DNA from 3 places in the Mesorhizobium sp. KACC 23794 genome. Region 3 is predicted to be linked to each of the others. Evidence: predicted binding sites of a transcription regulator. Region 3 holds the regulator's gene; each other region holds the start of a gene.
What was found. Region 3 encodes LexA, which represses DNA repair genes until DNA is damaged. Its sites were predicted from a motif close to TGTTCNNNNTGTGTTCNG; they were not measured.
Positions count from the first base shown of each region.

Region 1 (10,717 bases), 1.3 Mb from region 3:
AGGCCGCTTCGGCAGCGCCGAGATCGTGCCGATCCATGCCGCCGCCGACCGGCCGGCCATCCGTATCGTTGTCCGCGCGGTTCGCGGCGCGCGCGGTCTGTCGTCGCTGATGCCGCCGCTGATGCTGCACGAGACGGCCGACAACAGCTTCACGCCGCGCGCCGAGGCGATAAATGCCGGAGAAGCCTCGCTTTTCGGCGACTGATACCGGCAGCGCTTGCGCGGCGCGCGCCAATGCCTACATGCGTTGCAGAGACACCGAGAAACGGAGCCCATCCACAGTGACGTCATTCCTGCGCCGCCTGCTGCCGAAATCGATGCGGTCGGAGGGAGTCACGATCCCGGTGGTGCGGCTCAGCGGCACGATCATGGCCGGCGGCGGCCAGTTCCGTCCTAGCCTGTCGCTCGCCTCCACCGCCGGCATTCTCGAAAAGGCGTTCGCGGTGAAGGATGCGCCGGCGGTCGCCATCTCGATCAACTCGCCGGGCGGCTCGCCCGTCCAGTCGCGGCTGATCTACCAGGGCATCCGCGACCTGGCGACCGAGAAGAACAAGAAGGTGCTGGTGTTCGTGGAGGATGTGGCGGCTTCGGGCGGCTACATGATCGCGGTGGCGGGCGACGAGATCATCGCCGACCCGTCTTCCATCGTCGGCTCGATCGGCGTCGTTTCTGCCTCGTTCGGCTTTCCCGAACTGATGCAGAAGATCGGCGTCGAGCGCCGTGTCCACACCGCAGGGCGCAACAAGGCTGTGCTCGATCCGTTCCAGCCGGAAAAGGCGGAGGATGTCGAGCGGCTGAAGGTTTTGCAGCTCGAAATCCACGAGACCTTCATCGACCTGGTGAAGGACCGGCGCGGCGACAGGCTGTCGCAGGATCCCGACCTGTTCACCGGCCTGTTCTGGACCGGCCGGAAAGGCCTGTCGCTGGGTCTCGTCGATGCGATCGGCGACATGCGCGGCACGCTCAAGGCGCGGTTCGGCGACAGGACGCAGATGAAACTGATCACCCAGCCGCGCGGGCTTTTCGGCCGCCGGCTGGGTGTGTTCGGATCGAGCGCTGGCTTTTCTGTAGCCGACATCGCAAGCTCTGCCGCCGGGGGCCTGCTGGATGCGGCGGAGGAACGCGCGCTGTGGAGCCGATACGGGCTTTGAATGGCAAGCGGTTTACCGCTATGATGGTCGTATGCCGACCTGAACGGTCCTTCCGGCCGTTCGATGCAGGGAGGGAAATGTCATGCCGCAGCTCATCTTCTTCGCCGTTGTCGGCGTGGTCGCCTATTTCGGCTACCGCCATTTCGTGCGCGAGGCCGAGCGCGTGACCGCAAAGATCAAGCGCCACGAGCAGCAGGCAAAGACCCGTGCCGACGGCACGCTGGTGTTCGATCCGAAGACCGGCGAATACCGCCCTGCCAAGGACTGACGGTCCATCGTGTCGGAAACAGTTGCGGCGGTCGCCGAGGCGGCGCCGGCCAAGATCAACCTCGCCCTGCATGTCACCGGCAGGCGGCCGGACGGCTATCACCTGATCGAAAGCCTTTGCGTGTTCACCGCGTTCGGCGACCAGGTCGCCGTCGGCCCGGCGCCGCGCGACCTGTTCACGGTTTCAGGGCCATTCGCGCAGGACATCCCCGGCGGCGTGGACAATCTCGCCATCCGGGCGCGCGACGTGCTGCGCAAGGCCGCCGGATCGGCAGCCGTTTCGCCGGCGCTGATCTTCCTGGAGAAGAACGTCCCGGCATCGTCGGGCGTCGGCGGCGGGTCCAGCGATGCGGCGGCCGTATTGAGAGCGCTCAAGCGCTTCTGGAAACTCGATATCGATGCGGGCGTGCTTGCCCGTATCGGGCTGGCGCTCGGCGCGGATGTGCCGATGTGCCTGCATGCCCGGCCGCTGGTGGCGCGCGGTATCGGCGAGGTGATCCAGCCGCTCGAAAAGTTTCCGTCGCTGGCGCTGGTGCTGGTCAATCCGAGTGTGGCCGTCGCGACGCCCCAGGTTTTCGCCGCGCTTGCCCGCCGCGAAAATCCGCCGCTTCCTCCCCTGCCGGCCCGCAGGGATACGACCAGCCTCCTCGGTTGGTTGGCGACGACGCGCAACGACTTGATGGCACCTGCCTTGGACCTGGCGCCGGCGATCGGCGATACGCTGACCGCGCTGAGCGGCGCGGGTGCCGCCTTTGCGCGGATGTCGGGGTCCGGTGCTACATGCTTCGGTATTTTTAGCGACAACACCGCAGCCCAGCGCGCTGCCAACGCGATCTCGACGGCGCGGCCGGACTGGTTCGTCGCGGCGACGGAAACAACTGCTTCGGCTCCGCCCGGCACAGGGATTTGAGCATGGCGCTCCTTCACACCCCCCTCAGTCCTGCCGGACATCTCCCCCGCAAGGGGGGAGATTGGCAGCTTCAGTCCCGCCGCCCGTCCTGCATCGTCAGCGATTGGCGAAACCAGAGCGGCCGGCGAATCTCCCCCCTTGCGAGGGAGATTTCCGGCAGGACAGAGGGGGGTGCGAAGGAGCGCGGCATTTCAAAGTTTACGCGAGGAATCGCGCAGGCGAGGCACTGATGGCGCCCAACGACCGCCCCTTCATCCCCGTTGGCATCGCGGTGCTCACCGTCTCCGACACGCGAACATTGGTCGACGATAAATCCGGCCAGACGCTCGCCGATCGCATCGCCGAGGCCGGCCATGTGCTGGCCGACCGCGCCATCGTCACCGACGACAGGGAAAAGATCCGCGAAAGGGTGCTCGCCTGGTCGCGCGACGAAAAAATCGACGTGGTGATCACCACCGGCGGCACCGGCTTCACCGGCCGCGACGTGACGCCGGAGGCGCTGGAGCCGATCTTCGAAAAGCGCATGGACGGGTTTTCCGAAGTTTTCCACCGCATCTCCTACGACAAGATCGGCACCTCGACGATCCAGTCGCGGGCAACGGGCGGCGTGGTCAACGCCACCTTCGTGTTCGTGCTGCCGGGCTCGCCCGGCGCCTGCCGCGACGCCTGGGACGGGATCATCAAGCCACAGCTCGACTACCGGCACATGCCGTGCAACTTCGTGGAGATCATGCCGCGCCTCGACGAACATCTGAGGCGCGGCGCAAAACCGACCTGAAGGGCAACGCTGCCGGCGAACCGGTCGCGCCTCCCTTCGCAGTCTGCAAGTCCTCAGATTATGAGGAAATCGGCATTGGTCAGCGACAGCCCGATCGCGACGGTCGCGAATTGGATCGCCGCGCCCGCGCCGTTGCCATCGGCGTCGTAGCTGAGGTGGCCGGTATTCGCGTCATAGATGATGCGGTCCGAGGCGTCATGCGCCGCCGTTCCGGTCCAGAATGCAGCGGCGGACAGCGTGCCGGCCGCGCCGGCCTTGGCGAAGAAGGCATCGTCCAGCCACATCGTATCGGCGGCGGCGTTGAAGTCGGTGATGTGGTCGACATTCGACGCGGCGTTGAGCGCTGTGTTGAAGATGAAGGCGTCGCTGCCCGATCCGCCGGTCAGCGTGTCGTTGCCGTCATAACCCTTGATGAAGTCGTCGCCGGCGCCGCCATTGACGACGTTGGCGCCCTTGTTGCCGTAGACGCTGTCGCTGAACTTCGTGCCGGTGATGTTTTCGATCGAGCTGTAAATATCGCCGGCCGCAAAACCCGTGTTGATCGCCGCATTGGCCAGGCTGGCGACGACGCCGGTCACGGCACCGGAATAGCCCACGGTGTCCGTGCCTGAGCCACCGTTCAACTGATCGGCGCCATCGCCGCCAAAGAGCGAGTCGTTGCCAGCGCCGCCATTGATGACGTCCGCCTGGCTGGAGCCGACGAGCTTGTCCACCAAGCCCGTGCCGTTGACGGTAACGGTCCTGTTTCCACCGTCCCAGCCCGCGAAGGTGACGCCCGACAGGTCGACGATGTTGCCTGCAACCACCAGCTTCTGCGCGGTGCCTTCGTCGATGGTTACATGGTCGATCTTGCCGGCGCCGATCTGGTCGCCGGTCAGCCTTGCCGACACGCCGGTCCCGTAGAAACGCAGAATCTCGACGCCCGAGATGCTCGACGTGGAGAAGTCGTAGGTCCCCGCCTCATTGCCCATATAGATCGTGTCGATGCCGTCGCCGCCCTTCAGGGTCGATCCGGCGCCAACCTCCGACGGGGACTGATACCGAAAAAAGTCGGTGCCGGCGCCGCCGTCCAACGTGTCGGCGCCGCCGCCGCCGGAGAAGTAATCCAACTGGCTGGTGCCGATAATCGTTTCGGCGCTGCTGGTTCCGACATAGTTGAGCGTGTTCGACGCCTTCCAATTGCTGAAGGTCCAGCCCGCGGCCGAAAAACTGCTGCCCGCCGCGAAGTGGATATCGATCTCGCACGACTGGCCGTTGCCGTCGATGCCGAGCGAATTGGAGATATAGCCTCCGCCGAACTGGGCGCCGTCGAATATGGCATACATGTAGCCGGTCCCGCCGAATTCGAGAGCATTGACGTTGGTCACCGTTTCGCCGCGGAAGTTGTGTGACTCGGTAAGGATCAGGCTGGGCATTTAGAGTCGTTCCATTTCGCTTATTTTCGATTTCTGCCGTTTTGGCAGGAAATCGGTTTCGTTTTATCGACAACCGCAAGTAGGCGCGTCATGTATCCGACCGATGCTGCGGCCGTTGTTTTACGTAACGAGAAAAAACAAGGAGCCTGGGCAACCAAGGCGAGCGATGGTCAGTCGCCGGCCGACGGCGTCTCGTCTTCGTTGACGACATCGGCCAGCGCGATGCCCGACCATCGCATCCAGTCTGTCGCCTTGTCGGCCGTATATTTCTGGATCGCGCGTGTTTCAGCCGTGACCTGCTCCCTTGAGTTGCAAGGAGCCTTGGTGAAACCTCAACTTCAGTTCAGGTCAACGCCGAATGGGAACCGGTTGCCCGATCGATCATGGCGACGGCCGAGCGGCCGTCAGCGTTGCGGCTCCGCCACCCTGATCTCCGCGTCCAGCCGGCGCGAGGCGAGCCCGCGCGCGATCGCCTCGGCGCTTTGCGCCGACTTCGCGAGCGCGGCGGCTTGGCCCTTGCGGATGACAAGCCCCTCGGCAAGCGCGTTAGGGGCCGAGAACAGGCGCGAAAAAAACGGCTTGCGGTCGGCGCGGCTGCGCGAGAAGCGGGCCGGCATCGACAGTTTTCCGACATGGCCGACGACCGCCTCGGTCCAGCCGTCGACCAGGCGCGCGCCGGGCTCCAGCATCAGCAACCACTCGCCCTTGGCCTGCCGGATGCCCGCCGCGACGCCGCCTTCCGCCACATAGTGGCAGCCGGCATGCTCGGCGACGCGATGGGTCTGGTCGGTCGAGCCACGGTCGCAGACGATCACGTCGCGCACGATGCCCTCCACCGCCGCGCCGACCAGCGAGGCCAGGGTGCGGGCCAACGCTTCCTCGTGGTTCTTCGTCTCGATCAGCACGGTGAGCATCTGTTAGCCGAATAGCGGATCGCGCCGGCAAAGGCCAGTATCGCGGCGCAACACGGCGTTTTCCCTGGCGTTGACAGGTTCCCGGAGACCGCGCCATCGACGCGAGGGCGCCTCCGTGGAGAGAAAGTTCTTGCTTTGTTCCATTCGAACAAATAGGAATAGTTTCATGAACACCGCGATTCGCCATAGCTCCGACACCCCTTGGAACCGCGCCAAGATGGAACACATCGTGCGAGCCGACATTGCCGCCTTTGGAAGCGGCAGGTCGGACATGGCCAATGCGATGATCGAGGAAAGCGGCGTACGGATCGGCGAGGACCGCCGGCGCGGCCGCGCTGCGGGGGTCAATCCTTCCGGCCGTTTCGAGCCCGTCAGCCGCCATGTCTTCGACGACGGATGGAACTCGCTGGAGGAGCTTCCGCCTTTCAAGACGGAGGTGCAGGTCGAAAGGCCGCGTACCATCATCACCCGCAATAATTCACCGGACATCTCCTTCGACCGGTCGATCAATCCCTATCGCGGCTGCGAGCATGGCTGCGTCTACTGCTTCGCCCGGCCGACCCACAGCTATATGGGCCTGTCGCCCGGTCTGGATTTCGAATCGAAGCTCTTCGCCAAGCCGGATGCGGCAAAACTGCTGGAAAAGGAGCTTTCCAAGGAAGGCTACCAGCCGCGTACCATCGCCATCGGCACCAATACCGATCCCTACCAGCCGATCGAGAAGAAATACCGCATCATGCGGGAGATCCTCGAAGTGCTGGAAGCATTCGGCCACCCCGTCGGCATCGTGACCAAGTCGGCGCTGGTGACGCGCGACATCGACATTCTTGCGCGCATGGCGGAAAGGGGCCTCGCCAAGGTGGCGCTGTCGGTGACCAGCCTCGACCGCATGCTGGCGCGCACCATGGAGCCGCGCGCCTCGACGCCGACCAAGCGGCTGGAAGCGCTGCGCATGCTGAGCGACGCCGGCATCCCGGCCTCGGTCATGGTGGCGCCGATCATTCCCGGCCTCAACGACCACGAGGTCGAGCGCATCCTCGATTCGGCGGCGAACGCCGGCGCGCGCGAGGCGGGCTACGTCATCCTGCGGCTGCCGCTGGAAGTCAGCCCGATCTTCAAGGACTGGCTGCTGCGCCACTATCCCGACCGCTACCGCCATGTGATGTCGTTGATCCGCTCGATGCGCGACGGCAAGGATTACGATTCGGAATGGGGAAAACGCATGAAAGGCTCCGGCCCCTACGCCTGGCAGATCGGCCGCCGCTTCGAGATCGCCGCCAAGAAACTCGGCCTCAACCAGGAGCGGAGGCGGTTGCGGACGGATCTGTTCAAGGGCACGGAAAAGAAGGTGGAGCAGTTGATGCTTTTGTAGGGCAGTAGGGCAGTAGGGCAGTAGGGCAGTAGGGCAGTAGGGCAGTAGGGCAGTAGGGCAGTAGGGCAGTAGGGCAGTAGAAAGGGAGCGCGACCTTTCCAGACGGTCAACAGAAGTTGCGGCGCCTTCGCCTCTACACGAATTTCAATGCGAATGCCGGGAGCGGCTAGCCCTACTGCCCTACTGCCCTACTGCCCTACTGCCCTACTGCCCTACTGCCCTACTGCCCTACTGCCCTACTGCCCTACTGCCCTACTGCCCTACTGCCCTACTGCCCTACTGCCCTACTGCCTACTTCCTGTCCCCCGGGCCGCCCCAGCCCGGCGGCGCCTTCCCCGCCCCCGCCCCGATGGCCGGGAAGGCCTTGCGGAGAATCGGAGCGGATGCGAGTCTCGCCGCATCATGGCTCGCCCGTCTTCCGATTCTCCGCCCCTCTTCGATCTGGCGTTCAAGCCGGATTTTTCCTTCGAGCGAAAGGCGATGAAGCGTGGCCTGTGGCCGCTGGCCGGTCTCGACGAGGCCGGCCGCGGCCCGCTGGCGGGTCCGGTCGTGGCGGCGGCGGTGATCCTCGACCCCCACCGCATCCCCAACGGCCTCGACGATTCGAAGCGGCTCTCGGCGCAGGCACGCGAAGACCTGTTCGCCATAATTCTCGGCTCGGCGATCGGCGTCTCGGTCGCCTCGGTCAGCGCGACAGGCATCGACCGCATCAACATTTTGCGCGCCAGCCTCGAAGCGATGCGGCGGGCGGCATGCGGCCTGCATGTGAAACCGCTGCACGCGCTGGTCGACGGCCGCGACGTGCCGCCGGGGCTCCACTGCAGCGCCGAGGCACTGGTCAAGGGCGACCAGCGCTCGCAGTCCATCGCCGCCGCCTCGATCGTCGCCAAGGTGATGCGCGACCGGATGATGGAGAATTGCGGGCGCGTGCACGCCCATTACGGTTTTGAAAGCCACATGGGCTACGCCACGGTTCGCCACCGCACCGCCATCGGCGCCCATGGCGCCCTGCCCCGCATCCACCGCGTCACGTTTGCGCCGTTCCGGGTGGAAGCGGAGACGACGGTGGAAGTGCTGATCGAGGCGTGATCGGGCCAGCTTGTCCGATTTGGCCTGTCATCCCGCCAAGAAGGCGGACAACTGCCGAAGGCGAAATCTGTGCGACTGCTGCGGAATCAAAAAAGCCGCCGGAGTGCGGCGGCTTTTCGAAACTTTTGGAAATCAAGCCTGTCAGTTCAGGCGGGTCTTCAGTTCATTCAGCGAGGACTTGAACAGCTCGCCGCCGACCTTGGCGTCGACCTTGCCGGCAAGCACGGTGCGGGCCGCTTCGATGGCGATGTCGACGGCCTTGGAGCGGACCTCGTTGACGGCGTCGCGCTCGGCCTGGCCGATCTTCTGCTCGGCCAATGCGGCGCGGCGCGCCACATAGTCCTCGGTCTTCTGCTTGGCTTCGGCGACCAGCTGGCTGGCCTCGCGCTTGGCGTGCTCGACGATGTCGGCCGCGTCCTTCTCGGCTTCCTTGCGCTTGCGCTGGTATTCGGCCAGCAGCTGCTGCGCCTCCTCGCGCAGGCGGCGGGCTTCTTCCAGCTCGGCCTTGATCTTGACGGCGCGGGAGTCCAGCGACTTGCCGATGGTGCCCGGCACCTTCATGTAGAAGACGATGGCGAGGAAAATGACGAGGGCGATGAAAGCCCAGAATGTGGCATCCATGGTCGCCTCCTCAGCCCGCTGCCTTGACCGCAGCGGAAACACTTGCCTTGTCGACGGTGCCGCCGACCAGCTCGCGCACGATCTCCGTCGCCGTGTCCTCGGCAATGCCGCCGACTTCGCCCATGGCCTTGGCCTTGATCGAAGCGATGTTCGCCTCGGCCGCCTCGAGCTTCTGCTCAAGCTCGGCCTCAACGCGCTTGCGCTCGGCATCCGCATCGGCGCGGGCGCCGTCGCGGGCCTTCTGGCCGATCGCGTTGGCGTTGGCCTTGGCTTCCGCCAGTTCCTGTTCGTAGGCAGCAACCGCGGCGTCGGCCTCGCCCTTCATACGCGCGGCCTGCTCAAGATCCTGGGCGATACGGTCGCTGCGGACTTCGAGGATGCCACCGATGCGCGGCAGGACGACCTTCTTCAGGAACAGGTAGAACAGACCGAAGGTGATCGCCAGCCAGAGGATCTGGGAAGGGAAATGCGTCGGGTCGAACGGTGGGAACGCCCCGCCGCCGTGCTCGGCGCCTGCCTCTGTATGGCCTTCGAGACCCGGATGGGCTTCGCCCTCGGGATGCGCCTCGCCTTCCGGGTGCGCGCCGCCTGCCGCCGGAGCGGCCTCCTGAGCGTAGCCAGGTGTCACAAACATCTTCGTCCCCTGTCAGGAACCGGCCGCGGCATGCGGCCGGCAACATCTACCCGATGGATATCAGGTGAACAGCAGGAGAAGGGCGACGAGCAGCGAGAAGATGCCCAGCGCTTCCGTCACGGCGAAGCCGAAAATCAGGCGGCCGAACTGGCCGTCGGCAGCCGACGGATTGCGCAGGGCGCCCGCCAGGTAGTTGCCGAAAATGGTGCCGAGGCCGATACCGGCGCCGCCCATGCCGAGGCAGGCAATGCCTGCGCCGATCGCCTTTGCTGCATCTACTTCCATATCAAGCTCCTTAGTGGATCGAAATCCGGTTGAAATTCACGTGGGCCGCGGCAGCGCGCCGCCGCACCGTTCTCAGTGTCCGGGGTGCAGCGCGTCGTTCAAATACATGCAGGTCAGCACCGCGAAGACGTAGGCCTGGAGGAAAGCCACCAGGAACTCCAGCGCCGTGATGGCGACCGTCATGGCCAGCGGCAGGATCGCACCAGCGACGCCGACGGCGCCAAGCGCGCTCAGCGACGTCACGAAACCGGCGAACACTTTCAGCGTGATGTGGCCGGCAAGCATGTTGGCGAACAGACGGACGGAGAGGCTGATCGGCCGCGACAGGAACGAGATCACCTCGATCAGCACGACCAACGGCACCAGGATGCCCGGCACGCCCTGCGGCACGAACAGTTTCAGAAACCCGAAGCCGTGCTTCATGAAGCCGTAGACGACCACGGTGCCGATGACCAGCAGCGCCAGCATGAAGGTGACGATGATGTGGCTGGTGACGGTGAAGAAATATGGGAACAGGCCGATCAGGTTGGCGACCAGCACGAACATGAACAGCGAAAACACCATCGGGAAGAACTTCATCCCGTGCGAACCGGCGGCGTCGCGCAGCATGTTGGCGACGAATTCGTAGGACATCTCCGACAGCGACTGCATCCGGGTGGGGATCAGGCCGCGGCTCGACGTCGTGAGGTAGAGGAACGCGCCGCTGGCGGCGACCGTCGCCAGCATGAACAGCGACGAGTTGGTGAAGGAAAAATCCATGCCGCCGATCTCGATCGGAATCAGCTTCGCGATCTGGAACTGGTGGATCGGATCGTTGGCCATTCGGCCCCCCTCGTTCGCGGCGCGACGCGCCAGTCAATCTCAATTCCTGTCGCCGTCCTCCGGGCGCTTCTGCACCCTGATGCCGGCGTCGGCAACCATTCCGGCGGAGCGCATCACATTGAGGACGCCAGCTCCAAACCCAAGCAGCAGGAGCACGATCAGCCCCCAGGGCGATGTTCCCGCCAACCGGTCGAGCAGCCAACCAAGACCGGCCCCGACAGCCACTCCAGCGATGAATTCGCTCGACAGCTTCAGCGCCTGTCCGTAGCCGGCAACGATAGACTGCCTGGCTTTGCCCTCCCCGCCGCCCTCGCCGTGGCCCTTCGCCGCCAGCGATGCTTCGAGTTTCTGCCTGCGGCGCTCCAGCTCGTCGTCCGCAGCGCCCTGCCGACCGCCGTTTCCGGACCCGGTTTTTCCGGCTTCGCCTGGCAATTTTCCGCCAGCCACCGCAACCCCCTC
Region 1 covers NZ_CP197465.1:5,045,261-5,055,977, forward strand. Annotated here, with positions in the region: gene ACSBOB_RS24780 (tRNA1(Val) (adenine(37)-N6)-methyltransferase) at 1-205, shown strand, start outside; gene ACSBOB_RS24785 (S49 family peptidase) at 243-1,151, shown strand; gene ACSBOB_RS24790 (hypothetical protein) at 1,234-1,419, shown strand; gene ACSBOB_RS24795 (4-(cytidine 5'-diphospho)-2-C-methyl-D-erythritol kinase) at 1,429-2,328, shown strand; gene moaB (molybdenum cofactor biosynthesis protein B) at 2,558-3,106, shown strand; gene ACSBOB_RS24805 (calcium-binding protein) at 3,160-4,521, opposite strand; gene ACSBOB_RS24810 (glycosyltransferase) at 4,926-5,435, opposite strand; gene ACSBOB_RS24815 (PA0069 family radical SAM protein) at 5,653-6,807, shown strand; gene ACSBOB_RS24820 (ribonuclease HII) at 7,210-7,896, shown strand; gene ACSBOB_RS24825 (F0F1 ATP synthase subunit B) at 8,038-8,517, opposite strand; gene ACSBOB_RS24830 (F0F1 ATP synthase subunit B) at 8,528-9,151, opposite strand; gene ACSBOB_RS24835 (F0F1 ATP synthase subunit C) at 9,212-9,436, opposite strand; gene ACSBOB_RS24840 (F0F1 ATP synthase subunit A) at 9,509-10,258, opposite strand; gene ACSBOB_RS24845 (AtpZ/AtpI family protein) at 10,298-10,705, opposite strand.
Region 1: a site for LexA is predicted at 5,561-5,578, ahead of ACSBOB_RS24815 (PA0069 family radical SAM protein). Genes of this name have one in related genera too.

Region 2 (10,717 bases), 2.8 Mb from region 3:
TGAAGGATGCGCATGCGAAGTCGCCCGCGCACGCGGAAATGGCAGGCCGACAATCCCGTTGAAGGGTGCGCGGGCCGCCAGCTTGCCGCCATGGACATCAAATGTCAAAGCGCGTTGCGCGCTCGGAAAGGACGCACCCGGCGCGTCGTCAGGGCAATCGCGCCAGCCGTTCCGTCAGCAGCGCGAAGAACCCGTCATGGTCGATGTCGCGCATGTAGGTGGCGTTCTTCTCGCGTTTGGTGACGCCCCACCAGTCGGCGACGGTCATGCCCATGGTCAGTTCCGACGCAGTCTCGACCGCGACGTTGATGAAGCGGCCGGTGAACAGTTCTGGCTCGAGCAGGTAGGCGATGACGCAGGGGTCGTGCAGCGGGCCGCCATCGGTGCCGTATTTGTCCTCGTCGAAGCGCTCGAAGAATTCCAGCAGTTCCGCCGTGGCGATGCCGACCTTCGTGCCCAGGGCGCGCAACGCGGCGATTCGCCTGGCCGTGGTCAACGCCTTGTGGGTGACGTCGAGCGGCATCATGACGATGGGCGCGCCGCATCTCAGCACGATATCAGCGGCGTGCGGGTCGACATAGATGTTGAACTCGGCGGTCGGCGTGACGTTGCCGCCCTCGAACAGGCCGCCGCCCATCAGCACGATCTCCTGGATGCGCGGCACGATGCGCGGCTCGCGCGACATCGCCAGCGCGATGTTGGTGAGCGGCCCGAGCGGGCATAGCGTGACGGTTGCCGGCGGCTCGCGCATGATCGTCTCGACGATGAAGTCGACGGCGTGCTGGCCCTGCAGCTTCATCGTCGGCTCGGGCAGGTCCGGGCCGTTGAGGCCGGTCTTGCCGTGTACTTCCTCCGCCGTCACCAGCTGCCGCACCAGCGGCCGGATCGCGCCGGAAAACACTTTTGTGTCCGGCTTTCCCGCAAGCTCGCAGATCTTCATCGCATTCTTCTGGGTGAGGTGCAGCGGCACGTTGCCGGCGACGGCGGTCAGGCCGAGCACATCCAGCTCCGGGCTGGCCAGCGCCAGGAGGATGGCGACCGCGTCGTCCTGGCCGGGGTCGGTGTCGATGATGATCTTGCGTCTGGCGGGCATTTCACTTCCTTGGATCGGGTCTTTTTATGAAGGCTTGAAGTCTGTCGCGGCGCGAACCATATCCAGATCACCGGGAAGAATGCCATCTGGATTTTTCCCGGGTATGTCGCTCGATGAGGACAAAGTAACATGAGCCGGATGCCGCCTTTCTCGAGCCCGCTTTTGCTCGGGTTTGACGCCATGGAAAAGACGATCGAACGTCTTGCCAAATCCGGGGACAGCTACCCGCCCTACAACATCGAACGGATATGCAGCGCCGAGGGCAGTCCCGAGCGTCTGCGCATAACCCTGGCCGTCGCGGGTTTCTGCGACGAGGATCTCGAAGTGACGATCGAGGAAAGCCAGCTGGTGGTGCGTGGCAGGCAAAGGGACGATACGGAGCGCGACTATATCCACCGCGGTATCGCCGCGCGCCAGTTCCAGCGGACGTTCGTGCTGGCCGACGGCATGCGGGTGATTTCCGCGGAGCTGAAGAACGGGCTTCTGGCGATCGATCTCGACCGCCCCCAGCCCGAGAGGCTGGTACGGAAAATAAACATTTCGGTGAAAGACTGACTTAAGGTCCGCTGGAACCGAAAGCTCTAAAGCGGGTTGGTCATGAGGACGCCCCGCCAACAGGAGGCTGAAATGACGAGTACAGACACCAGAACCGCCGTGAGCCAGGCCGATCTCGCCCATCTCGGCGAAGGCACCGTGGCGTATCTGCGCGAGATGGGTTCGGAAGAGCTGAAGGGCAAGTTTCCCGGCCTTCCCGAGATTCAGCCGGGACTGAAGCTGTGGGCGCTGTTTGCCGCCGACGGGCGGCCGATCCTGCTCTCCGACGAGCGCGAGCGCGCGCTGGCGGGCGCCATGGAAAACGATCTGGTTCCGGTCGCCCTGCACTGATTTTTCCAACATGGATCGGGCGGCATCGGCCGCCCGTGTCCGCCTTCACCCGATTCGATTTCAGGCCGCGTGCGACGTCGGCGCCGACGCAAGCAGGGAATGTATGGCGGTGGCGTCCCGCGCTCCACGCACCTTGGCGACGGTGTCGCTATCCCTCAATACCCGCGCGATCCGCGAAAGCGCCTTGAGATGGTCGGCGCCCGCGCCCTCGGGCGCCAGCAGCAGGAAGACGAGATCGACGGGCTGGTCGTCCAGCGCCTCGAAGTCGACGGGCTGCTCGAGGCGGGCGAACACGCCGGTGATCTGCTTGACCCCCGAAAGCTTGCCGTGCGGGATGGCGATGCCGTTGCCGACGCCGGTCGAGCCCAACCGCTCGCGCTGCAGGATCGTATCGAAGATCTCACGCTCCGGAATATGCGTGATGGCCGCGGCCCGTTCGGCGAGCAGCTGCAGGAGCTGCTTCTTCGAATTCGCCTTCAGGGTCGGCAGGATGGCCGGCACCTGAACGAGATCGCTGAGATCCATGCCAAAGTCCTCTTCTAGCCCGGGCCGGCCGCGTGGTGCGGCCAAGCCGGGTGTTCCCCGTTTTCAGCCCTGAGCAGCTCTGGTGGTCGACGGATCGATCCAGCCGATATTGCCGTCCGGCCGGCGGTAGACGATGTTGACGTGGTCGTTCCCGGCATTGCGGAAGACGAAGACGGGGCTCTCCTTGGTATCGAGCTCGATCACCGCGGAGGCGACCGACATGGTCTTCAGCGCCATGCTCGATTCGGCGACGATGGCCGGCGAATAATCGTCGGCGACTTCGGCTTCGTCGTCTTCGGCGATTGCCGCCATGACCGTATAGGCGACATCGCTCCGGTCGTCGCCGGCCGTGCCGAAGCTGCGCGACTTGAGCCGGCGCTTGTAGCGGCGCATGCGCTTTTCCAGCCGCTCGGCGGCGCCGTCGAAGGCGATGACCGGATCCTGGGCGTCGCTGGTCGCCTGCAAGGCGGCGCCGCTGTCGAGATGGATCATGCAGTCGGCGGTGAACCGCGAGCCGGCCTTGGCGACGGTGACATGCCCGGCGAAACCTCCGTCGAAATATTTGTCGATGGTTTCGCCGATCCGCGCCTCGATGCGGGTGCGGAACGCATCGCCGATATCCATCTGCTTCCCTGAAATACGCAGGCTCATGAGATCGCCGACCTTCCTGTTCAGTCTTCCAACGGGAGTGAGTTTATACCGGTTCCGGTGGCGCACAAGCATGACAGCGCTCTAGCGACGGGCAGCCTTCTCAACTTCAGGTTAGCCACTTGCCGTCTCCCGACGGAAATCCGTCCGGCCCATGGGCGCGGGCTTCTAGTGAGTTCGGTATGCCTTGTCAATGAAGGGACGACCGCCGCAACGGAAGCTGTGGATCGCCGCCGCCCGAACCAAGGGCGCCGCGCCGTCCTAGCGGCCCGCCGTGGTCATCGCCCGCTTTTCGCGCCGGCGCTGCACCGAGGACGGAATGTTCATGCCTTCCCGGTACTTGGCGACCGTGCGGCGGGCGATGTCGACGCCGTCCCCGCTTTTCGCGCCGGCGCTGCACCGAGGACGGAATGTTCATGCCTTCCCGGTACTTGGCGACCGTGCGGCGGGCGATGTCGACGCCGTCCTTCTTCAGGATATCCACAAGCGCGTCGTCCGAAAGCACGTCGTCGGGTTTTTCTTCGTCGATCATCTGCCGGATGCGGTCGCGCACGGATTCGGACGAATGTGCGTCGCCGCCGCCGGACGCGGCGATCGATGCGGTGAAGAAATAGCGCAGCTCGAACACACCGCGCGGCGTCAGCATATATTTGTTGCTGGTCACCCGGCTGACGGTCGATTCGTGCATGCCGATCGCGTCGGCGACGTTGCGCAGATTGAGCGGCCGCAGATGGCGGATGCCATGGAGCAGGAAGGCATCCTGCTGCCGCACGATCTCGGTGGCGACCTTGAGGATGGTCCGTGCCCGCTGGTCGAGGCTACGGGTGAGCCAGTTGGCGTTCTGCAGGCATTCCGCAAGGAACTCGCGGTCGCCCTGGCTTTTGGCCCGCTGCGACACCTGCGTGAAATAGATCTGGTCAACCAGCACCCGCGGCAGCGTGTCGGGATTGAGCTCGACCGTCCAGCTGCCGTCGCTGGCGGATTTCACCTCGACATCGGCGACGATCGTGTCCATCGCCCCGCCGGAGAAGGCCAGCCCGGGACGCGGGTCGAGCGCGCGGATCTCCGCCAGCATGTCGAGGAGATCCTCCTCGTCGACAGCACATATTTTTTTCAAGGCCTGGAAATCACGTCGCGCCAGCAGCTCCAGATTGGCGACAAGCGAACCCATGGCGGGATCGAGGCGGTCCCTCCGCCTGAGCTGCAGGGCAAGGCACTCGGCGAGGTCGCGGGCGAACAGACCGGGCGGGTCGAAGGACTGGCATGCCGACAGCACGTCTTCGATTTCGCCGGCGCTCGCCCCCAGCCGCTGGCCGATCTCGGCGATATCGCCTCGAAAATATCCTGCCTCGTCGAGATCGTCGGTCAACTCATAGGCGATCAGCCGTCTGGCCGGATCGGGAAAGCCGAAGGAGATCTGCTCGCCGACATGATCGCGCAAGGTGAGCCTGGTTGCCGCAACATCCTCGAGGTCGAAACCCTCGGCGTCGCCGCCTCCGCCGGTGCCCGCCGATTTCCATTGCGCGGCGAGATCCGGGCCGAGCCGTTCGCTTGTGCCGGGGTCGTCCGGGAAGACGTTCTCCAGCGACGTATCAAGCCGCTCCGAGATGGTTTCAGCCGTGACGGAGCCGGTGGCCTCGTACCAGTTGTCATCCGCCGCGCCGTCATCCCGGTCCTTCAGGACCTGGTCGGTCGCGGCGTCGTCCTGCGGCTCCTCGATGCGCTCGAGCAGCGGGTTGCGCTCGATCTCCTCGTCGACGAAGCGTTCGAGTTCGAGATGCGTGAACTGAAGCAGCTTTATCGACTGCATCAGTTGCGGCGTCATGATCAGCGACTGCGACTGCCGCAACTGCAATTTGGCCGACAATGCCATGTCCGGTCGTCTTGCTCCTCGCCGATACGCCGCCCGGAGGTCCGCCGCATACGGCGGCGGGACGGGACAGCCGGGCAATGAAACTGGCCCGGCTTTTGCTTGTCAAGCAGAACAGGTAAGGAAACCCTTTATCGGCAGGCCCGAACGCCGGATTTTTCTGAAAAGAGCCGCCGAAATCGCAGAAAATTGCGCAGCGCGTTACAATCAGAGCGTAAAGCTCTCGCCAAGATAGAGCCGGCGGACGTTCGGGTCGGCGATGATGTCGTCGGCGCTGCCGTGCTTCAGGATCTCGCCGCTGTGGATGATGTAGGCGCGGTCGATGAGCTTGAGCGTCTCGCGGACATTGTGGTCGGTGACCAGTACGCCGATGCCGCGGGTCGTCAGATGCCGGACCAGTTGCTGGATGTCGGCCACCGCGATCGGGTCGATGCCGGCGAAGGGTTCGTCGAGCAGCATGTAGTGCGGCCGGCTGGCCAGCGCGCGGGCGATCTCCAGACGTCGCCGCTCACCGCCGGACAGCGACATGGACGGGGCCTTGCGCAGGTGTGAGATGTGGAATTCCTCGAGCAGCGCATCGAGCGATTTCTCGCGCTCCTTGCGGCTGGTCTCCACCACTTCCAGCACGGCGCGGATGTTGTTCTCGACATTCAGGCCGCGGAAGATCGACGCTTCCTGCGGCAGGTAGCCGATGCCGAGACGGGCGCGGCGATACATCGGCATCGAGGTGATGTCGAAGCCGTCGATCTCGATCTTGCCCTTGTCGACGGGCACCAGGCCGGTGACCATGTAGAAGCAGGTGGTCTTGCCCGCGCCGTTGGGGCCGAGCAGACCCACCGCCTCGCCGGCGCGCACGCCCAGCGAGACGCCGTTCACCACCTGCCGGCCCTTGTAGCTCTTGGTGAGCCCCGTGGCGATCAGCGTGCCTTTCAGTTCGGCAGCATGCCGGCTCACCGCGGGTGCGGCGGGCGCAAAGCGGAGCCGTCCCGACAAGCGGGACAGCAACGAGTCTCCAGATGTCATCAGGGTTTCTGCGTACCGGGCGTGATCGTCATCTGGACGCGGTTGTTGCAGCCGTCGACCTGCGCGCGGCCGGTCTTCATGTCGACGGTGAGCTTGCAGCCTACAAGCGCGTTCTTGCCTTCGGAAAGCACGACCTCCTTACCCGAAAGCACGAGAATCTGGCTCGCCATGTCGAACGTGCCGCTATCGCCGGTGGCGACCTGAGCGTTGGACTTTATGTACACCTTATCCTGAACCTCGAGCCTGTCGATAGCGGCCGAACCGGTCGCCGCCGAGCCGGTGCCGTCATTGGCGTAGAACACCGTCATCTTGCCGGCCTTCATCAAGGTCGGCCCCTGGGTGACGTTGACGTTGCCGACGAACACTGCCTTGCTCTCGCCGTCGATGACCTCCAGGCGGTCGCTCTCGATCTGGATCGGCAGCCCGCTGTTGATGCTGAGGCCTTGCAGCCGCCCTGTTGCCGTCTTAGGCGCGGGCGCCGCTTCCTGTGCGTGAATCGACAATACCGGCAGCGCCAGCAATGCGAGCGCCGCGCAAGCGGACAGTCTGAAATGGTTCCCGGTCATGCCCTTACCCACCCTCATTGGCTCGCCATGTCTTTCTTCGGCAGCACTATATGCACCCGGACGCGCTTGTCGAAAACAACGACTTTCCCACGATCCTCGACCGACATCGTGTCGGAGGATATCGAGCCGCCCTTGTAGTGGATCTCCACGGGCTGGTCGCTGGACATGCGTCCCGCACCCATGTCCAGCAACGCCGAGGCCAGCCTGGCGACGGCGCCGTCGGACGTCGTGATATTAATCTCGCTCTTGATATCGAGAATGTTGGTCATGCGATCGAACAAACCGCGCGCGGTCTCGATCTTCGCCGACCTGGTCGCGTCGACCGGCACTGTCGCGGAAATCTCCTGCAACTCGACGACCGCGTCGTTGGCGATGTCCTGCACCGCGCGAAGCGCACTGACAGAATAGGGCCTGTTGTCGTTGGTGAAGCCTTCGAGCTTGGGGCTGGCCATCACCAGCTTGCCCTCGGAGACCGCCGTGTCCTCGGCGGTGATCTCCGCCAACGGCGTCGAGCGATACGACTGGAAGATGAAGATCGCGGCCATGATCAGCGCCAGCGACGGCAAGGCGATCTTCAGGACGCCGACGATGCGCGAATGGCGGGCGGCATTGTGGAACATGGCCGAACGCTCGGCCGCCGACCCGCCGGGGGCGACGATGGCCTGCGTGGATGCGTCCGTCGTGTCTGGCGATCGTGCCAACATTGCGTACCTGTCTCGTGTCGCGGCGCAAACCGTGCCCGTCGCGCCGGATCGCCAATTGACTGACCGCGATCAACGTGCCGAAAGCCACGAAATTATGGCCAACTGCTTGATACCGTTTCGGCCCTCCCCCTTCCGCAAGCGCGGAACGGACCGATGCGGGGACTTCATCCGAACGTTTGCAGGCTTGCGGCCGGCCCTCGATCTTGCGTACGCACCGGCGGCAAGCTTGTCGCAGTGCGCGGACATCAGCGCAATATGGTCATCTTTGAACGGATTGTCAGCCCTCCCTGGCGCCGGAAACCGGGGGCATCGACAGTTTTTCCTGACATTGCTAACCGTCGGTCAGCGCAATGCGCGGCATCCAAGGCGGTTGTGCCACTTTCTGATGCCAGGACCGGCCTAGCCCACCATCGTACCTGACGGACGGTCCTTGGCGAGCTTGCGGAATTTCCGGACCACGATGTCGCGTTTCAGCCGCGAGATATGGTCGATGAACAAGACGCCGTCGAGGTGGTCGATCTCGTGCTGGAGGCAGGTCGCCAGCAGGCCCTCGGCATTGACCTCGTGCTCCTTGCCGTCGAGATCCAGATACCGAACCCGGACGGAAGCGGGCCGCTCCACCTCGGCATAATAGTCGGGGATCGACAGGCAGCCTTCCTCGTAGACCGATCGCTCGTCGGCGCGTTCGACGATGACCGGGTTGATGAAGACCTGCGGCGCCTTCGGCTCGTCTTCCTTCGCGAGATCGATGACCAGCATGCGGATCGGTTCGCCGACCTGGATCGCGGCAAGCCCGATGCCGGGTGCGTCGTACATGGTGTCCAGCATGTCGTCGGCGAATTTGCGCAGCGGCGCATCGAAGCGCCCGACAGGTTTCGACACCAGGCGAAGCACCGGATCGGGGAGGATAATCAGCGGCTTGATCGACATGAGCTTCAGGTCTTGATGGGGGTTGGTTTCAGGTAATGGCTTGCGCGGAAGGCGTCAACGGGGGAGGCTCGACAAGCGTTCCTGCTTTGATCTGCAAGCGGGCGGCGAATCGGCTATCCTCGCAGGGATGACCGACCTCGCACAAATCCTCGACCAGCCGGTAGCCCAGTTCGGCGCGACGGTGGTGACCCTCGCCCATGCGCTGGCCGGGTTCGGGCTCCTGTTCCTGGTCTTGCTGGTGGCGCTCGTCGTCTCGCTGTGGCGCTCGGCCTCGGCGCGGGCGCTGGCCTCGGCGGACGCTGCCGACCATGCCCGCCGGACGGAGTTCCGGATGGCCGGCATATTGCAGGCGCAGGCCGAGATGCAGGGCCGCATGAGCACCGTGGCCGACGTGCTCGGCGCGCGGCAGGCCGAGCTCAACCAGTCGATCGGCCAGCGCCTCGACGCCATGACCGGCCGGATCGGCCAGACCATGGCGGAGCAGACCAAGTCGACGCACGAGAATCTTGCCCGCCTGCAGGAGCGGCTTGCGGTGATCGACACCGCGCAGAACAACATCCAGTCGCTGGCCGGGCAGGTCGTGCAGTTGCAGGCGATCCTGTCCAACAAGCAGACACGCGGCGCCTTCGGCCAGTCGCGCATGGAGGCGATCGTCGCCGACGGCCTGCCGCAGGGCGCCTATGCTTTCCAGGACACGCTGTCCAACGGCAATAGGCCGGACTGCACGGTGAAGATGCCGAACGGCGCGCCGCCGCTGGTCATCGATGCGAAATTTCCGCTGGAGGCGTGGAATGCGATCCGCGCCGCGGCTGAGGCCGACCAGAGCGGGGAGGCGCAGAGGGCGGCGCAGCAGGCGTTCCGCCGCGACTTCGACGTGCACATCCGGGCGATTTCGGAAAAATACCTGCTGTCGGGCGAGACCCACGACACGGCCTTCATGTTCGTGCCGTCCGAATCGATCTTCGCCGAGATCCATGAGAATTTCGAGGCGATCGTCCATCGTGCCCACAAGCTGCGCGTCGTCATCGTCTCGCCGTCGCTGCTGATGCTGTCGATCCAGGTGATCCAGTCGATCCTGAAAGACGCCTCGATGCGCGAGCAGGCGCATCTGATCCAGGGTGAGGTGGTGCGTCTGATGGAAGATCTTTCGCGCATGGACGAGCGCGTGCGAAAACTGCAGGCGCATTTCGGCCAGGCCAGCAGGGATATCGACGATATCCTCGTTTCGGCCGGCAAGGTCGCCAAGCGCGGACAACGGATCGAAGCCTTGGAGTTCGGCGATCCGCCGCAACCGGCTGCGGTGCCGATCGAGCCGGAGCGCCCACGCGGGGCGGAGAGCAAGACGGGTCAGCTGCGGCTGCGCGTGGTAGAGGACGGCTCGGTGTGATCCGAAGTTCACTGCGCGGCGCGGAGCATCTTGCGCGGCGGCAAAACTCCTGATTCATTTGGGACAGGATCAACAGGAGGATTGGAAATGGCCAAAGGTTCCATGCGACCGGGCAAGGAAGCCCGCAAACCCAAGAAAGACGCCAAGAAGCCGGCGGCGGCGCCGCTGCTGCATGCACCCGCCGTGCCGGCGATGAAGATCAAGGAAAAGAAATAATCCTCTTCCTGATCTCGCTCGTTGCTGAGGCCGCCTGGGTGATCGGGCGGCCATAAGACGTTTTTTTGCTCAGAGTTTCGCGGCGACTTCCGCGAGTTGGTCGGCGCACTGGCCCCAGCCTGCGTGGAAACCCATCTTTTCGTGCGCCTCGCGGTCTTCGGCCGTCCAGTGCAGGACGCGCGCCGTGTATTTCGTCTTATCAGGCCCCGCATCCTCGAAGGTGAGGATCACCGTCATGAACGGCTTTTCAGATGGTTCCCAGGCTTTGACGAAGGCGTCGGTGACGACGATACGCTCGTTCGGCACGACTTCCAGATAGACGCCACGGTTCGGAAACTCGCTGCCGTCCGGCCCGGCCATGACGATCAGGTTCGATCCGCCCGGCCGCACGTCGAGCTCGGCCTTGGGCGTCGTCCACGGCTTCGGCGCGAACCACAGCGGCAGGAGGTTTGCGTCCGTCCAGCAACGATAGACGTTTTCGCGCGGCGCATCGAGGATGCGGGTCAGCACCAGTTCGCTGTTGCCGGCGCACAGCGGTTCCGACAGGCACAGCCGATTATTTTGCGAGCCGTCCCGTACAGAACTACGGGTGCGGTGGGAGAATAGCTTCAATGGCTGGCGAGCCGCCCGGACGTTCCGCCGGCAGGATCAGACGTGCTTGCGGCCGCCGGCCGCACGAAACCAGTCGCCGGGTAGGGATACCACCCGTCCTGCCTCACCGGCTTGTGGTCGATGGCCACCCTTTTCGAGCGCCGGAAGGCGTCGAGGGCCTGGAGCCCGAGGCCGGAAGCCTTCCAGCCGCCGAAGGGCAGGGCGTCAGTGCGGAATTCGGCGGGGCGGTGCTCGACCTGCTCGGCCACCACGCGATGC
Region 2 covers NZ_CP197465.1:6,479,994-6,490,710, reverse strand. Annotated here, with positions in the region: gene ACSBOB_RS31430 (nucleoside hydrolase) at 149-1,093, opposite strand; gene ACSBOB_RS31425 (Hsp20 family protein) at 1,223-1,648, shown strand; gene ACSBOB_RS31420 (DUF1150 family protein) at 1,721-1,978, shown strand; gene ptsN (PTS IIA-like nitrogen regulatory protein PtsN) at 2,039-2,503, opposite strand; gene hpf (ribosome hibernation-promoting factor, HPF/YfiA family) at 2,567-3,154, opposite strand; partial or broken gene rpoN (RNA polymerase factor sigma-54) at 3,528-5,024, opposite strand; gene lptB (LPS export ABC transporter ATP-binding protein) at 5,229-6,044, opposite strand; gene ACSBOB_RS31395 (LptA/OstA family protein) at 6,044-6,610, opposite strand; gene lptC (LPS export ABC transporter periplasmic protein LptC) at 6,625-7,314, opposite strand; gene def (peptide deformylase) at 7,714-8,244, opposite strand; gene ACSBOB_RS31380 (DNA recombination protein RmuC) at 8,372-9,631, shown strand; gene ACSBOB_RS31375 (hypothetical protein) at 9,719-9,847, shown strand; gene ACSBOB_RS31370 (SRPBCC family protein) at 9,917-10,381, opposite strand; gene ACSBOB_RS31365 (hypothetical protein) at 10,456-10,717, opposite strand, start outside.
Region 2: a site for LexA is predicted at 8,321-8,338, ahead of ACSBOB_RS31380 (DNA recombination protein RmuC). Genes of this name have one in related genera too.

Region 3 (10,717 bases):
ATATTCTTGAGGAATGGGAGTTCCAGATCGAGGCTGGAAAAGTGCGCGAGTTCGCGCGGGCGGTTCACGATGTCCATGCCGAGGACAGTGTCATTGCACCGCCAACCTTTCCGGTGGTGATCTCGTCCGATTTCGTCGAGCGGCTGATCACAAAAATGCTCGATCTCGACCGGTCTCGCACCGTGCATGGTGAGGAGACCTACGAATATTTCCGGCCGATCGTCGCAGGCGACACGCTGCGCTGCCGGGCGCGACTCGTGGCCGACGAGACCAAGACGGGAAAGCGCGGCGGCACGATGCGCATCATCACGACGGAGGTCGAATTCATCTCGGTTGCGAGTGGGATGCTCGTCTGCCGGGAGACCATGACCTCGATCGAGAAGGGCGCGGCCGCGCCATGAGCTTCGCAATCCCCGGGCCGGTCGTATACGGTCCGCTGACGCGAACCGATCTGGTTCGTTATGCGGGCGCCTCCGGCGACTTCAACCCGCTCCACCACGATCATCAATTCGCCAGCAATGCCGGGCTGCCGGACGTGATGGCGCATGGCATGCTGTCGGCGGGATTGCTTGCCTCGGCACTGACAAAATGGTTCGGCGCCGGCAGTGTCCGCCGCTATTCCATCCGTTTCCGCAGTCCGGTGTGGCCGGGCGACGTGCTGACCGCGCATTGCCGCAATGCCGAGACCGTCGCCGACAATGGCGGGCAGTTCGCCGATCTCACGCTCGAACTGGTGCGTGGCAATGGCGATGTCGTTATCGCCGGCACAGCGCGCGTGACGGTCGCCGACCCTTCCCATCTCGGCTCCCGGTAGGCGGAAAGCACGAACAGAAGAACAGATGAAAGGCCTTTGATGACGACGCCAGCCGTGACCATACGCCCTGCCCTGCCGAAGGATCGCGCAGCGTTCCTGGAGATGTGGCGCGATTTTGTCTCGCTTGCGCCGGACGAGCCTGGCAATCCCCAGATGGGCGAGCGCAACTGGGACCGCGTCGCGGATGCCGCGAGCGGGCTTCGATGTATCGTCGCCGTCGATGCGGATGACGTGCCGCAGGGCTTCACCCTCTTCCTCACCTTCCCCTTCACCTGGAGCAAAGGCGACGCCTGCTACCTGCAGGACATCTTCGTGAAAGCCGAAAACCGGGGCAGCGGCGCCGCGCGGGCGATGATCTCGCATCTTGAGCAGCTTGGCCGCGAGGCCGGATGGTTCAAGATATTCTGGATGACCCAGCCCGACAATTTCACTGCGCAACGGCTCTACGACAAGGTGGCGCAGCGCATGGATTATCTGCGCTACGACCTGAACGTCTCCGAGCCCTGACACCCCGTCCTGTTCGTCACACGCTTCCTGCCGAAGGTGTTCATACAACTGCCACAACAGGAAAAAATTGATATTGACTTCATATTCATGTTGCGGTCCAATCCAATTCTGGCGCTGGCCAATTCTCCGTTTCCTTCAATAGGTGTCCGTCACCCATGACCGCACGCCCGCGCGTTGCCATCGCCGGATTACAGCACGAAACCAATACCTTCGCGCCTTTCGGCGCTTCCTATGACGACTTCGTCCGCGCCGATGGCTGGCCGGAAATGACCACCGGCGAGGATATACTGAAGGTCTTCCCTCACCTCGCCATCCCGATCGGCGGCTTCATCAACGCGGCGCGTGAAAAATATGATTTCGTGCCGCTGGTCTGGGCAGCGGCCGAGCCGTGCAGCTACGTCACCGACGATGCCTTCGACCGCATATCGACTGTCATCTGCGGCGGCATCGCCGAGGCCGGCCGGCTCGACGCCGTCTATCTCGACCTGCACGGCGCCATGGTGGTGGACTCTTATGAGGACGGCGAAGGCGAGTTGTTGCGCCGCGTCCGCACGGTAACGGGACCGGATCTGCCGATCATCGTCAGCCTGGACATGCACACCAACATCACGGCTGCCATGGTCCAGCATTCCGACGCGCTGGCGATCTACCGCACCTATCCGCATATCGACATGATCGAGACGGGACAGCGCGCGTACGAATTGTTGGAACAGCGCCTCGCCCATGGAAAGCCTTTTCACAAGGCGCTGCGCAAAGTGCCTTTCCTGATCCCGCTCTATACGCAATGCACGGATTTCGAGCCCAGCAAGAGCCTCTATGGCGGCCTGCCTGCGCTTGCTGGACACGGCGTGGCGAATGTCGATATCGGCATTGGCTTTCCACCGGCCGACATCGCCGAGTGCGGGCCGGCCATCGTCGCCTATGGAACGGATGCCGGCGCTGTCGATGCGACCGCGGATGCTGTGCTTTCCCGCATGATGGATGCGGAAATGGCATTCAGCGGTCCGCTCTTCAGCCCTGCCGACGCCGCCAGCTACGGGATAGCGCACGGTCGGCCGGGTGATCCGATCGTGATCGCCGACACGCAGGACAATCCAGGCGCGGGCGGCACTTCGGACACGACCGGACTGCTCAGGGCAATGGTCGAATCCGGCATGCGCGATGCCGCGCTCGGCCTGCTCTGGGATCCGCCGACGGCCGAGAAGGCGCATGAGGCCGGCGCCGGCGCCGAACTCGACCTCGTGCTCGGCGGCCGCTACGGCTACGACTCCGAGCCATTTCCGGTCAGGGTCCGGGTCGAAGCGATTTCCGACGGCACCTTCACCTGCCACGGCGCCATCCTCGGCGGCGTGACCGTATCGCTGGGAAAAATGGCGCGGCTGCGCATCCTGGACGAAAAGTCCGACGTGCAGGTCGCGGTGTGCAGCGTGCGCTACCAGTGTCTCGATCAACAATTGCTGCGCGAAGTCGGCATCGAGCCGAAGGACCACGCCGTCATCGCGCTGAAGAGCACCGTGCATTTCCGGGCGGATTTCGACCCGATCGCCAAGGAGACGATCGTTGTCGAGGCGCCCGGAGCCAATTTCTGCCGGGGTGAAAAGGTCGTCTACAAGAACCTTCGCCCGGGAGTACGGCTCGGTCCCGGAGGCCCGGCCAACTGAACGAAGCTGCCTGACAAAATGGGAGACGGCACAATGAAACGCATGCTTCTGGGACTGCTTCTGGCCACATCGATGCTGACGGCGCCGGCGCTCGCCGACACGCCGGCCAACACGCTTGTGATGGCGAAAGCCATCGATGACATCGTGACGATGGACCCGGCCGAAATCTACGAACTCTCGAATTCCGAAATCGCGGTCAATGTCTATGACCGCCTGATGGGTCTCGAGATCGGCGACATGACGAAACTCGTGCCGAAGATGGCCGAGAGCTATTCGGTCAGCGACGACGGCAAGGTTTTCACCTTCAAGCTCAAGCCGAACCTCAAATTCCACTCCGGCAACCCGGTGACGGCCGAGGACGTGGCCTTCTCGTTTCAGCGCGTCATCCTGCTCAATTTGACGCCCGCGTACCTCTTCCAGGCGCTCGGCTGGAATGCCGAGAACGTCAAGGACATGGTGAAGGCGGTCGACGAACATACGGTGCAGCTCACGGTTTCGGAGAAGTATGCGCCGACCTACATCCTCAACCTGATGAGCACGGTCACTTCCTCGGTCGTCGACAAGAAGGAGGCGATGGCGCATGAGAAGGACGGCGATCTCGGCCATGACTGGCTGAAGACCAATTCGGCCGGTTCCGGCGCCTACAAGATGCGGTCCTGGAAGGCCAACGAGTCGGTGGTGCTCGAAGCCAATCCCGACTTCCGCCTCGGCGCGCCGAAGATCGAGCGCGTCATCGTCCGACACGTGCCGGAAGGCTCGACCCAGCGCCTGCTGATCGAAAAAGGCGACATCGACATTGCGCGCAACCTCAGCCCCGACCAGATCAAGGGTATCGAAGGCAATTCCGACCTCGTCGTCGAGCAGTTTCCCAAGGCGACGGTTTATTATCTCGGCCTCAGCCAGAAGGTCGAACCGCTGAAGAACCCCAAGGTGCAGGAAGCGCTGCGCTGGCTGATCGACTACCAGGGCATGGCCGACTCGTTCCTCAAGGGCCAGTTCATCGTGCACCAGGCGTTCTGGCCGGCGGGCTTCTATGCCTCGCTGGAAGACAATCCCTACAAGTTCGATCCTGCCAAGGCGAAGGCGCTGCTTGCCGAGGCCGGTTATCCCAACGGCTTCGACATATCGCTCGACACCGGCAACACGCAGCCCTTCACCGGCATCGCGCAGTCGATCCAGTCGACCTTCGCGGAAGGTGGCGTCAAGGTGACCATCAATGCCGCCGAGGTGAAGCAGGTTCTGACCAAATACCGCGCCCGCCAGCATGACATGATCTACATGTACTGGGGGCCGGACTATCTCGATCCGAACGCCAACGCCGACAGCTTCGCCAACAACCCGGACAACAGCGACAACTCCGCGTCCAAGCCGCTCGCTTGGCGCAACAGCTGGGACATTCCGGAGATCAGCGCCGAGACCAAAGCGGCCCTGCAGGAGAATGACGTCGAGAAGCGCAAGCAGATGTATCTTGATCTGCAGAGCAAGCTGCAGAAGTCCGGCCCGTTCCTCAACATGTTCCAGGAGAGCGAGCAGACGGTCCTGCGCAAGAACGTGAAGGGATTTTTCTCCGGTCCGAACGCCGATCTGGTATTCTTCTACGACGTGACCAAGTAGCTGAAGACCGCATCCCTGATGGCCGGTGAAACGACAGCAACGGGACGCGCGGTTGCCGCCTGGCAGCCGCGCGGCGCCGAGGTCGCCTATGAAGTCTTCCGCTTCCTCGGCATCCTGATCCTGACCCTCATCGGCCTGATCTTCATTACCTTCGTCATCGGACGGCTGGTGCCGATCGACCCGGTTCTCTCTATCCTGGGCGATCGCGCACCACCCGAGGCCTATGAGCGGGTGCGCCAGGAACTCGGCATCGACCTGCCGGTCTACCAGCAGTTCTGGATCTACCTGCTGAAGGTGATGCGCGGCGATTTCGGCACATCGGCGATGACGTCTCAGCCCGTTCTCCACGATCTCGGACAGTTCTTTCCCGCGACACTGGAACTTGCCACTGCCGCGACGCTGATCGGCGTCGTCATCGGCATTCCGCTCGGCGTCATCGCCGCCACCAACCAGGGCCGCTGGATCGATCATGTGACTCGCGTCATCGGCCTGGTCGGCTATTCCATCCCGATCTTCTGGATGGGGCTGATCGGGCTGCTCGTCTTCTATTCCTGGCTCGATCTCGTCGCCGGCCCCGGGCGACTGGACATCGCCTATGACGGGCTGGTCGAGCCAGTGACCGGGCTGATCACCATCGACAGCGCGATTTCCGGCGACTGGGACGTGTTCTTCAACGCCCTCTCGCACCTCGTCCTGCCCGCAAGCCTGCTCGGTTATCTCACGCTCGCCTACGTCTCGCGCATGACGCGCAGCTTCATGCTGGCGCAGTTGAACCAGGAATACATCCTGACCGCCCGCGCAAAAGGCATGACCGAGCGCCGCGTCGTCTGGCGTCACGCGCTCGGCAACATCGTCGTGCCGCTGATCACCGTCGTGGCGCTGAGCTACGCTTCGCTGCTGGAGGGCGCCGTGCTGACCGAGACCGTGTTCGCCTGGCCGGGCCTCGGCCTCTACATCACCCGCTCGCTGTTCAACGCGGACATGAACGCCGTGCTTGGAGGAACCATGCTGATCGGCGCGATCTTCGTCTGCCTCAACGTCTTCTGCGACATGCTTTACCGGCTGCTCGACCCAAGGGCTCGGACATGACCGCGCGCGACTGGCTGCTCACCGACACGCCGGGTTCGCGGCGCCAGGCCTCCTTCGGCCACTGGTATCGCAACTGGCTGGCGTTCCGCGGCAATCCGCTGGCTATGGTCGGCTTCGCGATCGTGCTCACGCTGATCCTCGTCGCAGTGCTGGCGCCGATACTGCCGCTGCAATCGCCGACCTTGCAGTCGCTGTCGACGCGGCTGCAGCCGCCGGGGGCCGAGCACTGGTTCGGCACGGACGAGCTTGGCCGCGACATCCTCTCGCGCGTCGCCTGGGGCGCACGGATCACGCTCACCATCGTCATCATGGTGGTGGTGATCGTCGTGCCCATCGGCCTGCTGATCGGCACGATCTCCGGCTACATCGGCGGGGCGGTCGACGTGGTGCTGATGCGCATCACCGACATTTTTCTCGCCTTCCCACGGCTGATCCTGGCGCTGGCCTTCGTCGCGGCGATCAAACCGGGGCTTGAGAGCGCCATCATCGCAATCGCCCTGACCTCCTGGCCGCCCTACGCCCGCATCGCACGCGCCGAGACGATCACCGTGCGCAACGCCGACTTCGTCAAGGCTGCCCGCCTGCAAGGCGCATCCCGCTTCCGCATCATCTGGCATTACATCGTGCCGCTCTGCACCGCCTCGGTGATCGTGCGCATGACGCTCGATATGGCAGGCATCATCCTGACCGCCGCCGGCCTCGGCTTTCTCGGCCTCGGCGCGCAGCCGCCCACACCGGAATGGGGCGCCATGATCTCCACCGGCCGCGACTACCTGCTCGACCAATGGTGGGTGGCGACGATCCCGGGCATTGCCATCTTCGTCGTCAGCCTCGGCTTCAACCTGCTGGGCGACGGCCTGCGGGACGTGCTGGACCCGAAACGCTCATGAGCGGCGCGATCCTCGACGTCGAGAATTTGCGCGTCACCTTCCCGACCTATCAGGGTTTTGTGGACGTGGTTCGCGGCGTCAGCTTTTCGCTCGGCCGTGAGCGGCTGGGCATCGTCGGCGAATCGGGTTCCGGTAAATCGCTGACCGGCCGCTCGATCATGCGGCTCGTGCCGCCGCCCGGCCGCGTCAGCGCCGACCGGCTTTCCTTCATGGGTCTGGACCTGCTCAAGGTGCCGGCAAAGGAGATGCCGAAGATCCGTGGCAAGCGCATCTCCATGGTGTTGCAGGACCCCAAATTCTCGCTCAATCCGGTGATGACCGTCGGCCAGCAGATCGAGGAGGCGTTTCGGCTGCATGTCGCAAAAGATCGGGCGCTTGCCCGCGCAAAAAGCATCGAGGCGCTGAAGGCGGTCAAGATCCGCGATCCGGAGGCGGTCTATCACCTCTATCCACACCAGCTTTCCGGCGGCATGGGCCAGCGGGTGATGATCGCGATGATGCTCATCCCCGAGCCGCAACTGCTGATCGCCGACGAGCCGACCTCGGCGCTCGACGTGACGGTGCAGTTGCAGGTGCTCGCCATCCTCGACGACCTGGTGCGCGAGCGCGGCATGAGCCTGATCCTGATCAGCCACGACCTCGGCATGGTGTCGGCCTTCTGCGACCGCGTGATGATCATGTATGCCGGCAAGGTCGTCGAAACCGTCAAGGCGAGTGAACTCCACCGGGTCCAGCATCCCTATGCCAAGGGGCTGCTCGCCTCCTCGCCGCGGCTCGGCGACGACCGGCCGGAACTGCCCGTGCTGCAACGCGATGCGAGTTGGGCAAGATGACCGCGCCGATGATCGCGATCGAAAACCTCGGCATCAGCTTCGGCAAGGGCGCGCGCCGGCTCAGCGCGGTCCGAGAGGTGTCGGTTTCGATTGAGGAGGGCGAGGCGTTCGGTCTGGTCGGCGAATCCGGTTCGGGCAAATCGACGGTGCTCAACGCGATCGCCGGGCTGATCGGCGACTACTCCGGGACCATCCGCATCGGCGGCACCGTTGTCGCGCCGACACGCAGCCATGCGCAACGACGCTTGATCCAGATGGTATTCCAGGACCCGTATGGCTCGCTGCACCCGCGCCATACCGTCGACAAGGTGCTGTCCGAGCCGGCGCGCATCCACGGGCTGCCCGACGTGGAAAAGCGTGTCGAGCGCGCGCTGGCCGATGTCGGGCTGAAGCCGGAACACCGCTTCCGCTTCCCGCACCAGCTTTCCGGCGGCCAGCGCCAGCGCGTGGCGATCGCCCGCGCCATCATTTTGGAGCCGCGCGTGCTTCTTCTGGATGAACCGACCTCGGCGCTCGACGTGTCCGTGCAGGCGGAAGTGCTCAACCTCTTGCGGCGCCTGCGGCGCGAACGCGGCTTCACCACCATCATGGTCAGCCATAATCTGGCTGTAGTTTCCTACATGTGCGACCGTGTCGCGGTGATGAACCGCGGCCGCATTCTCGAGACCTTGGCCAGCGCCGACCTGGCCGCCGGACGGTTCGAGCATGCCTATACGCGGCAGCTTTTCCGCGCCAGTTCGGGTTACGACCGTGAGTTGCTGCAATATCTGTGGGAAGAGGCCTGAACTCGAACACCATGCGCGCGGACAGCGTCAGCCTGCCTCAGACCTGGACGCGATTTGCCATCGCAGATTCTTGATTTCCGCATCATGGTTGCCCCCGTCTTAACCCGATATTTAACGGTTGCGGAACACAACTGGAACAGATAGTGTTTTGTTCTGGTTTTGTTTTTGGTGTGATTCTTGACGGGGCCAAGATGCTGACGCGCAAGCAACACGAACTCTTGCTATTCATCCACGAGAGATTGAAGGAGTCCGGCATTCCTCCCTCCTTCGACGAGATGAAAGAAGCCCTTGATCTGGCGTCGAAATCCGGAATCCATCGGCTGATCACGGCGCTGGAGGAACGCGGCTTCATTCGCCGGCTGCCGAACCGGGCGCGGGCGCTGGAAGTGCTTCGGTTGCCGGACTCGATCGCGCCCGGCCTCAATGCGGCGAGAAAATTCTCGCCGAGCGTGATCGAGGGCAGCCTTGGCAAGCGCCCGGCGGAACCGTCCCGCGTCGCCGGCAATGACGATTCGGGTTCCGGGATATCGATCCCCGTCATGGGCCGCATCGCGGCCGGCGTGCCGATCGATGCGATCCAGCATCGGACGCATTCCATATCGGTTCCACCGGAAATGCTGTCCGGCGGCGACCATTATGCGCTGGAGGTCAGGGGCGATTCGATGATCGAAGCCGGTATCCTCGACGGCGATACGGTGATCATCCGCAACGCCAATACAGCCATGCCCGGCGAGATCGTCGTGGCGCTGGTCGACGACCAGGAAGCAACGCTGAAGCGTTTTCGCAGGAAGGGCGCTTCGATCGCGCTCGAAGCTGCTAACCCGGCCTATGAGACCCGCATCTACGGTCCGGACCGCGTTCGCGTTCAGGGAAAACTGGTCGGGCTGATCCGCCGCTACTGATTTTCCGGCGGCGCCTGCGGGCGCGCCTTGCCTTGGTAGGGCGGAAGCCCGCGAGCCTCGCGCGAGAATATTCTGTGTCTGTGCCATGGGCGGTCCGGCGAGCGGATGGCGAAACGAACTTCACCGGGTTGCCCGTCGCTGGACGGCAGGTGGACCGCCGCGCTGCCATGCCGGGCGAGGTCGCGTTTGGTGACCACGGCAACGGCAGGGTTGGCACATTTCAGCGGCACGGTCGCGTTGTCGAGGATTATGACGCCGGCAAAAGAACAGGCGATCCGCGCTTCTTCCGGATCGGATGTGTGGATGATGGCGATGCCTGACGGATGCCATGCGACGCAGGTGACGTCGTCGCACAGGAAGGCGCTCGATGAATCGTCCGCGCCCCCGTCTGTTGCATCCTCGAATGACGCAACGGTTAGATTCCCGGCATAGGGGTTTTGAACCAAGGCTATCCGCCTTGACGATAAGGACCCACCGGGCGAAGGGCCATTGCCCTCGTCCCTGCCTGCATTGCTTTTCTTGTAGACGGCCTTCGCCGTCTTGACGCCTGCGGAAGGCGCTGGCGGATCGGGACCGACATCCCTGGTCGGCTTGTGAATTCCATAGGCCTGCAGCGTTCTTTTCCAGTTCTCGGCTGTGAAGGCGTTGGGCCGTGGCCTGTTGACGGCCATCAGGCTCTCGCTGGTGCGATAGCCCACCAGCCGCCCGTCCTCCGATATCAGCACGTCGGGGGTGCGCGTCGCGCCGAGCGTCAGCAGGCCGGCAAGCGCGAACGGCAGCGCGAGAAACCGCAGCCACGTCGTCGCCACTGTCGCCACGATCAGCGCGATGGTCAGCAGCACCACGGACTTTCCCGATATCAGGCCAACCGCGTCGATCGGCGAACGCGCCGAAAACCATTCCGCCACAACGATCATCGCCGTGATGCCCTTGCCCATCACGTCCAGGAACGGCCCGTCGAGGCCGAATGGCATGGCGACTGCCGCAAGCACTGCAAAAGGCACGACCAGCAGCGACACGATCGGCATCGCGGCGAGATTTGCGGCGAGGCTCAGCGGCGCGATCCGCTGGAAATGATAGGCGCCGAAGGCAGCCGTGGCGAGGCCGGCGACCAGCGACGTCAGGAGCAGCCCGACGACCAACGCGCCGACATGCCGCGCCGCGATCGAAACCCATCCTCGTTTCGGGTGGTGGAAAGGTCCGGACCCGGTGCGCCGTTGCGTCCAGAATGCGTAGGCGCCGACAAGGGCGGCCGTCGCCGCGAAGGACATCTGGAAACTTGGACCGATCGCCTCGTGCGGGGTGATCGCCAGCACGATGATGGCCGAGATGGCCAGGTTGCGCATGGTCAGCGCCGCCCGGTCGAACACCAGCGCGATCAGCATGACGGCCAGCATGAGGAAACTGCGCTGCGCCGCGACCTCGCCGCCGGAGATCGCAAGATAGGCGGCAATCGCGACAAGGCCGGCCAACGCCGCATATTTGCGGACCGGCCGGCGCGACGAAACGCCGGGGAAAAGCGCGAAGCCCGCCCTCAGCGCCGCGATCACCACGCCGGCGACCAGCGCCATATGCAGGCCGGAGATCGAGATGATGTGATAGAGGCCGGTGCGCCGCAGCGC
Region 3 covers NZ_CP197465.1:3,713,273-3,723,989, reverse strand. Annotated here, with positions in the region: gene ACSBOB_RS18155 (FAS1-like dehydratase domain-containing protein) at 1-401, shown strand, start outside; gene ACSBOB_RS18150 (MaoC/PaaZ C-terminal domain-containing protein) at 398-814, shown strand; gene ACSBOB_RS18145 (GNAT family N-acetyltransferase) at 854-1,321, shown strand; gene ACSBOB_RS18140 (M81 family metallopeptidase) at 1,477-2,982, shown strand; gene ACSBOB_RS18135 (ABC transporter substrate-binding protein) at 3,016-4,596, shown strand; gene ACSBOB_RS18130 (ABC transporter permease) at 4,615-5,685, shown strand; gene nikC (nickel transporter permease) at 5,682-6,575, shown strand; gene ACSBOB_RS18120 (ABC transporter ATP-binding protein) at 6,572-7,408, shown strand; gene ACSBOB_RS18115 (ABC transporter ATP-binding protein) at 7,405-8,193, shown strand; gene lexA (transcriptional repressor LexA) at 8,385-9,095, shown strand; gene ACSBOB_RS18105 (ComEC/Rec2 family competence protein) at 9,089-10,717, opposite strand, start outside.